Linked DNA regions of Cupriavidus necator. The protein of the gene in region 1 interacts with the protein of each later gene in a pairwise test. Links are inferred from orthologs where the notes say so. Each region holds a gene or a part of one and is shown in the gene's direction. Other genes may lie near its edges.

What was found.
Region 2: the proteins of glmS (region 1) and I6H87_RS15430 interact in binary tests that used the Escherichia coli proteins (3 or more experiments, as listed by UniProt). The link is inferred for Cupriavidus necator from one-to-one orthologs.

Annotation. Positions count from the first base shown.
Region 1 is NZ_CP066018.1:1,238,066-1,241,338, reverse strand. The notes cover bases 86-3,048. They hold glmS (glutamine--fructose-6-phosphate transaminase (isomerizing)), read left to right. Parts: upstream 86-629; coding sequence 630-2,468; downstream 2,469-3,048. Other genes in these bases: I6H87_RS05730 (TetR/AcrR family transcriptional regulator), read right to left, coding at 2,545-2,931; glmU (bifunctional UDP-N-acetylglucosamine diphosphorylase/glucosamine-1-phosphate N-acetyltransferase GlmU), read left to right, coding at 86-512. In the rest of the region: more of glmU, read left to right, coding at 1-85; I6H87_RS05725 (LysR family transcriptional regulator), read right to left, coding at 3,113-3,273. UniProt on the Escherichia coli protein: Catalyzes the first step in hexosamine metabolism, converting fructose-6P into glucosamine-6P using glutamine as a nitrogen source.
Region 2 is NZ_CP066018.1:3,290,456-3,293,765, forward strand. What follows is about bases 161-3,160. They hold I6H87_RS15430 (phosphatase PAP2/dual specificity phosphatase family protein), read left to right. Parts: upstream 161-967; coding sequence 968-2,353; downstream 2,354-3,160. Other genes in these bases: I6H87_RS15425 (bifunctional alpha/beta hydrolase/class I SAM-dependent methyltransferase), read left to right, coding at 161-971; I6H87_RS15435 (hypothetical protein), read left to right, coding at 2,340-2,774; I6H87_RS15440 (lysophospholipid acyltransferase family protein), read left to right, coding at 2,781-3,160. In the rest of the region: more of I6H87_RS15425, read left to right, coding at 1-160; more of I6H87_RS15440, read left to right, coding at 3,161-3,310.

The DNA of each region.
Region 1 (3,273 bases):
GTGTGCGCATCGGCGCCCATTGCGTGATCCGCAACAGCACCGTCGGCGCCGGCGCCCAGGTGCACCCGTTCTGCCATATCGACGAGGCCAGGGTTGGCCCCGCCGGGCGCATCGGGCCGTACGCGCGGCTGCGCCCCGGCACCGAGCTGGGCGAGGACGTGCATATCGGCAACTTTGTCGAGGTCAAGAATGCCCAGGTGGCCGCGCACAGCAAGGCCAACCACCTGGCTTATGTGGGCGATGCCACGGTGGGGTCGCGCGTCAATATTGGCGCGGGTACCATCACCTGCAACTATGACGGCGTGAACAAGCACCGCACCGTGATCGAGGACGATGTCTTTATCGGCTCCGACACCCAGCTGGTGGCCCCGGTGACGGTGCGCCGCGGCGCCACGCTGGGCGCCGGCACCACGCTGACCAAGGAGGCGCCCGCCGACAAGCTGACGCTGTCGCGGGCCAAGCAGCTGACCATCGACGCCTGGCAGCGGCCGGTCAAGCAGCCGAAGAAGTAAGCGTCAGAGGGCCGCCCGCGGGCGGCCAGGGCACGCGCCGCCTCGGCGAGGCGGCGCCACAGGATTCATACCGGCGCCTGAGGTCTACGGGCAGGCGCCAGCAAACGGGGGTTCAGCATGTGTGGCATCGTCGGCGCGGTTTCCACGCGCAATATCGTTCCGGTCCTGATCGAAGGGCTGCGCCGCCTGGAGTATCGCGGCTATGACTCGTGCGGCGTCGCCGTCGTGCGCGACGATGCGGTCGAGCGTGCGCGCACCGTGTCGCGCGTGGCCGACCTGGAGGCGCAGACGCAGGCTTCCGGCCTGTCCGGCTTCACCGGCGTGGCGCATACGCGCTGGGCCACGCATGGCAAGCCCGATACCGTCAACGCGCACCCGCACCTGTCGGGCGAGACCATCGCGCTGGTGCACAACGGCATCATCGAGAACTACGAGCCGTTGCGCGAAGAACTGCGCGCGGTCGGCTACGGCTTTGAATCGCAGACCGATACCGAGGTGGTTGCCCACCTGATCCACCAGGCCTACACCTACCCCAGCAGTGCCACGCGCGGCGACCTGTTCGCCTCGGTGCGCGCGGTGACCAAGCGCCTGCACGGCGCCTACGCCATCGCCGTGTTCGCCAAGGACCAGCCCGGCCGCGTGGTCGGCGCGCGCGCCGGTTCGCCGCTGGTGGTGGCGCTGGGCGAGAACGAGGCCTTCCTGGCCTCCGACGCGCTGGCTGTGGCCGGCACCGCCAACCGCATCATCTACCTGGAAGAGGGCGATGTGGTCGAGCTCACGCTGGACGGCGTGACCATCCACGACGTCGACGACCATCCGGTCGAGCGCGAGGCGCGCGTGGTCGAAGCGCACGCCGCGTCGGTGGAGCTGGGCCCGTACCGCCACTTCATGCAGAAGGAGATCTTCGAGCAGCCGCGCGCGCTGGGCGACACGCTGGAAGGCATTGAAAGCATTTCGCCGGAGCTGTTCGGCAGCGGCGCCGCCGAGGTCTTTGCCGGCATCGACAGCGTGCTGATCCTGGCCTGCGGCACCAGCTATTACTCCGGCTGCACCGCCAAATACTGGCTGGAGAGCATTGCCAGGATCCCGACCCAGGTCGAGGTCGCCAGCGAATACCGCTACCGCGAGACCGTGCCCAATCCGCGCGCGCTGGTGGTGGTGATCTCGCAGTCCGGCGAGACCGCCGACACCATGGCCGCGCTGCGCCATGCGCGCGCGCTTGGCCACGTGCACACGCTGGCGGTCTGCAACGTGGCCACCAGCGCCATGGTGCGCGAGACCGAGCTGCGCTTCCTGACGCGCGCCGGCACCGAGATCGGCGTGGCCTCGACCAAGGCCTTCACCACGCAGCTGGCCGCGCTCTACATGCTGACGCTGGCGCTGGCCAAGGTGCGCGGCCTGCTGACCGAAGACGCCGAGGCCAAGGCCCTGACCAACCTGCGCCACCTGCCCGCCGCGCTGCATGGCGTGCTGGCGCTGGAGCCGCAGATCATCGCCTGGTCGGAAGACTTCGCGCGCCGCGAGAACGCATTGTTCCTCGGCCGCGGACTGCATTACCCGATCGCCCTGGAAGGCGCGCTCAAGCTCAAGGAAATCTCCTATATCCATGCCGAGGCCTACCCGGCGGGCGAGCTCAAGCACGGCCCGCTGGCACTGGTCACCGAAGCCATGCCGGTGGTCACCGTCGCCCCCAACGACGCACTGCTGGAAAAACTCAAGTCCAACATCCAGGAAGTGCGCGCCCGCGGTGGCCGCCTGTACGTGTTTGCCGACAGCGACACCCAAATCCAGTCGTCCGACGGCATCCAGGTGATCCGCCTGCCCGAGCACTACGGCGATCTCTCGCCGATCCTGCACGTGGTGCCGCTGCAGCTGCTGGCCTACCACACGGCCTGCGCGCGTGGCACCGACGTGGACAAGCCGCGTAACCTGGCGAAGTCAGTGACGGTGGAGTAAGGCGCGGGCAGCCCCGCTGCGCTTGCTGGAAGAACCAAGAGGCCCCGCGGGGCCTCTTGGCATTGGCGGCGCGTGGCTATGCCACGTACAGCAGGAACGCCCGTGCCATCTCCATATCCAGCCGCCGGTCCGACAGCGCAAAGGTGCTGTCGCGGTTGATCAGCGCGTACAGCAGCGTGCCGGCCAGCGCCTGGTGCGCAAAGCGGATGCGCAGTTCCAGTTCCGGCGAGGCGCCCGCCGGGTGGAGTTGCGCAAGCGGCTCGGCCATGCCCTTGCGCAGCGTGGCCAGCACCAGGGCTTGCAGCGCCCTGAAATAGCTATCCTTGCCTTCGAAGCGGCTGTAGAACGCGCCGGTCGTGACGCCGGCCTGCGCGCAGATTTCCTGGATCGAGACCTGTTCCAGCGTGCGCTCGCAGCAGCCGGCGGCCGGCTTCCAGCAGCAGCAGCGTGGTGCGCAGGCCACGCGAATAGCGCGGTGCGATCCTCGCCATCGACGCATCGGTGTCGTCGCTGGCCGGCCTGTACGTGGACAACCCTGAGCGCTCGCGCCGCCGGCTGGCCGCGCACCTGCCGTCGCGTGTCGAAGCTGTGCAGCCCGCGGTCGCTGCTGGCTGAATCCCCAACGCCCGGGCCATGACCTGGGCCTACAGCGCGGCACCGCCGCCGGCTTGCGCCACTGCTTCATGCACCAGCGCCGCGAAGACGCGCATGGCCGGCGACGGTGAGCGCCCGGCCAGCGACACGATCCCATACTGCGCCCTCAGCTCGGTTGGCGGGTGCATCGGCAGGGCCACGGCCAAGCCTT
Region 2 (3,310 bases), 2.1 Mb from region 1 along the record:
AGCGCGACCGCAAGCTGGCGGTCGATGCCGCGCGCCGCTTTATCCTGCGCGAATTCGACATGCCGTCGGCGCCGCGCTCGCTGCTCGATGCCGACCAGATCGGCCCGTTCCGCGAGGAATCCGACCGCCTGGCGTCGGCGCCTGTCGGGCTGGCCGCCTGGTACTGGCGCGCGGCGCGGGCCAACCTGAAGCTGGGCGGAATACTGTCGGACGGGGTGCGGCTGGGCCATGAGACCGGCTTCGACTCGGGCTCGACGCTCGACTATGTTTACCGCAACGCCCCCTCGGGCCGCGGCAAGCTGGGCCGGCTGGCCGACCAGCAGTACCTGGACGCGATCGGCTGGCGCGGCATCCGCCAGCGCAAGGTCCACGCCGAGGCCCTGATCGCCGAGGCCGTGCGGCGGCTGCGCGCGGGCGGCATGCCGGTGCGGATCGTCGACATCGCCGCCGGGCACGGGCGCTATGTGCTTGAGGCGCTGGGCGCGCTGGATGGCGGCGCCGCGGCGGTCGAGTCGATCCTGCTGCGCGACTACAGCCCGCTGAACGTCGAGCAGGGCCGCGCCCTGATCGCCGCCAAGGACCTCGCGGACGTGGCCCGCTTCGAGCAGGGCGATGCCTTCGACGGCGACAGCCTGGCGGCGCTGGCACCGGCGCCGACACTGGCGGTGGTTTCCGGCCTGTACGAACTGTTTCCCGACAACGCGATGGTGCGGCGCTCGCTCGAGGGCCTGGCGCGCGCGGTGCCGCCCGGCGGCTATCTGGTCTACACCGGCCAGCCCTGGCATCCGCAGCTGGAATTCATCGCGCGCGCGCTCACCAGCCACCGCGCCGGCGCCGCCTGGGTGATGCGCCGCCGCTCGCAGGCCGAGATGGACGAACTGGTGCGGGCCGCTGGCTTTGACAAGGTGACCCAGCGTATCGACCCGTGGGGCATCTTCACCGTCAGCCTGGCGCGCAGGCGCGGCGCATGAGCACGGTGCCGACGGAGGTTGGCGCCGGGGCGCATTCGCAGCTGCCTGCAGGCAACCGGCCCTGGGGGCTGGCCTGCCTGCTGCTGGCGCTGGCCGGCGCGTTCTTTTTCTCCAGCTACGGCTTTGCCAACTGGCTGGCGAGCCAGCGCGCCAACGTTCCGGCGGTCTATTTCGAATGGGAGCAGGGGATCCCGTTCCTGCCGTGGACCATCGTGCCGTACTGGTCGATCGACCTGCTGTACGGCATCTCCTTCTTCCTGTGGCGCACGCGCGCGGCGCTGCTCACGCACGTCAGGCGGTTGGTACTGGCGCAGCTGGTGTCGGTGGCGTGCTTTATCGCCTTCCCGCTGCGCTTCAGCTTTGCCCGGCCCGAGGCCGACGGCCTGCCGGGCCAGCTGTTCACGCTGCTGGGCGGTTTCGACCTGCCGTTCAACCAGGCGCCGTCGCTGCATATCAGCCTGCTGGTGATCCTGTGGGTCGCCTTTGCGGCGCACCTGCGCGGCGGCTGGCGCTGGCTGCTGCACGGCTGGTTTGCGCTGATCGGGGTCTCGGTGCTGACCACCTGGCAGCACCACCTGATCGATGTGCCCACCGGCGCGCTGGTGGGCTGGCTGTGCGTTTACCTGTTCCCGATGCAACGGCCCGCTGCAGGCGCGCCGGATGCGCGCACGCGCCAGCTGTCGCGCCGCTACACCGTGGGCGCGCTGGTGGGGTTGCTGTGCGCGGTGCTGGCGGTGGGTGCGTCGGTGACGCTGGCGTTGCTGCTGTTGTGGGCCGCGCTGGCGCTGGCCTGCGTCGCCCGGATCTACGCGCTGGCCGCGCCGGCGTGGTTCCAGAAGGACGGCGATGGGATGATGGCCCCGGCCGCGCGCTGGGTGCTGGCGCCGTACCTGCTGGGCGCCTTCCTCAATTCGCGCTGGTGGACGCGGCGCGCGCCGCAGCCCAGTGCCATCGCGGACGGCATCTGGGTTGGCCGCTTCCCGACCCGCGCCGAACTGCGCGCGATCGGGGCGGACGCCGTCCTCGACCTGACCGCCGAACTGTCGCGCGCAGCCACCGACCCGGCGCTTGCGTATCGTTGCGTGCCGGTACTGGACCTGACCGTGCCGACGCCGGAGCAGTTGGACAAGGCCGTGGCTCAACTCGACGCCTGGCAGCGGCAGGGCCGCCGCGTGCTGGTCAGCTGCGCGCTCGGCTATTCGCGCAGCGCGCTGGTTGCCGCCGCATGGCTGGCGCGCCAGCAGGGACTGCGCGACGCCGGCGCTGCGCTGGCGTTGCTGCGCGAGCATCGCCCGGCGGTGGTGCTCGGGCGCGAACATGCTGAGGCGCTGCAACGCTGCCTGGACCGTCCCGCCATGCCGGAGCCCGATGATGGCCGCTGAGTTCACGCAAGGCACTGATGCCTGGATCGCGCACGCCGTCGCCGGGGCGCTGTCGGGCGCCGTGTGGATCGGCGCGGCCGGGCTGGCTTTCGGCGTGGCCACGGTATGGCTGGGGGTGGCCACGCCGGTCCCGCGCGTGCTGGCGGCCGCGTCGCTGCTGCTGGCGCTGCCCCAGGTCTGGCTGCTGCTGCGCGTTGCCATCGACCGCCGGCTGTTCGATGCGCTCGCGGCCGGGCGGCAGGACCAGCCCGACCTGGCCGGATTGGACGCCGCGCTGCTCGAACTGGGCTGGATGCCGGCGCAGCGCGCCGGCCGTCCGTTGCCGGACCGCGCCCGCGGTGCGCTGCGGCTGGTGCGCGCCAGCGCCGCGCTGACTGTGTGCCAGCTGGCGCTGGCCTTGCTGACCGTGATCCTGAGGTAACCAACCATGTGGCTTGCCCGCGCGACCGCGCGCGCCATCATCGTCTTCGCCCGGCTGCTGACCGGCATGCGCGCCAACTGGCAGGGCTGCATCCCCGCCGCGGTGCAGCGCGTCTACTTTGCCAACCACAGCAGCCACGGCGACTTCGTGCTGATCTGGGGCTGCCTGCCGCCCGACCTGCGCACAGTCACGCGCCCGGTGGCCGGTGCCGACTACTGGGATCGCTCGTCGCTGCGGCGCTTTATCGGCCGCGACGTATTCCACGCGCTGCTGATCGACCGCACCCGCAGCGAACCAGGCAGCGACCCGGTGGCGCTGATGCACGGCGCGCTGGCATCCGGCGACTCGCTGATCCTGTTTCCCGAAGGCACGCGCAATACCACCGACGCGCGCCTGCTGCCGTTCAAGAGCGGCATCTACCACCTGGCGCGGGCCTGCCCCGGGGTGGAGTTCGTGCCGGTGTGGATCGACAACCTCAACCGCGTGATGCCCAAGGGCGAAGTCGTGCCGGTGCCGCTGCTGTGCACCGTCACCTT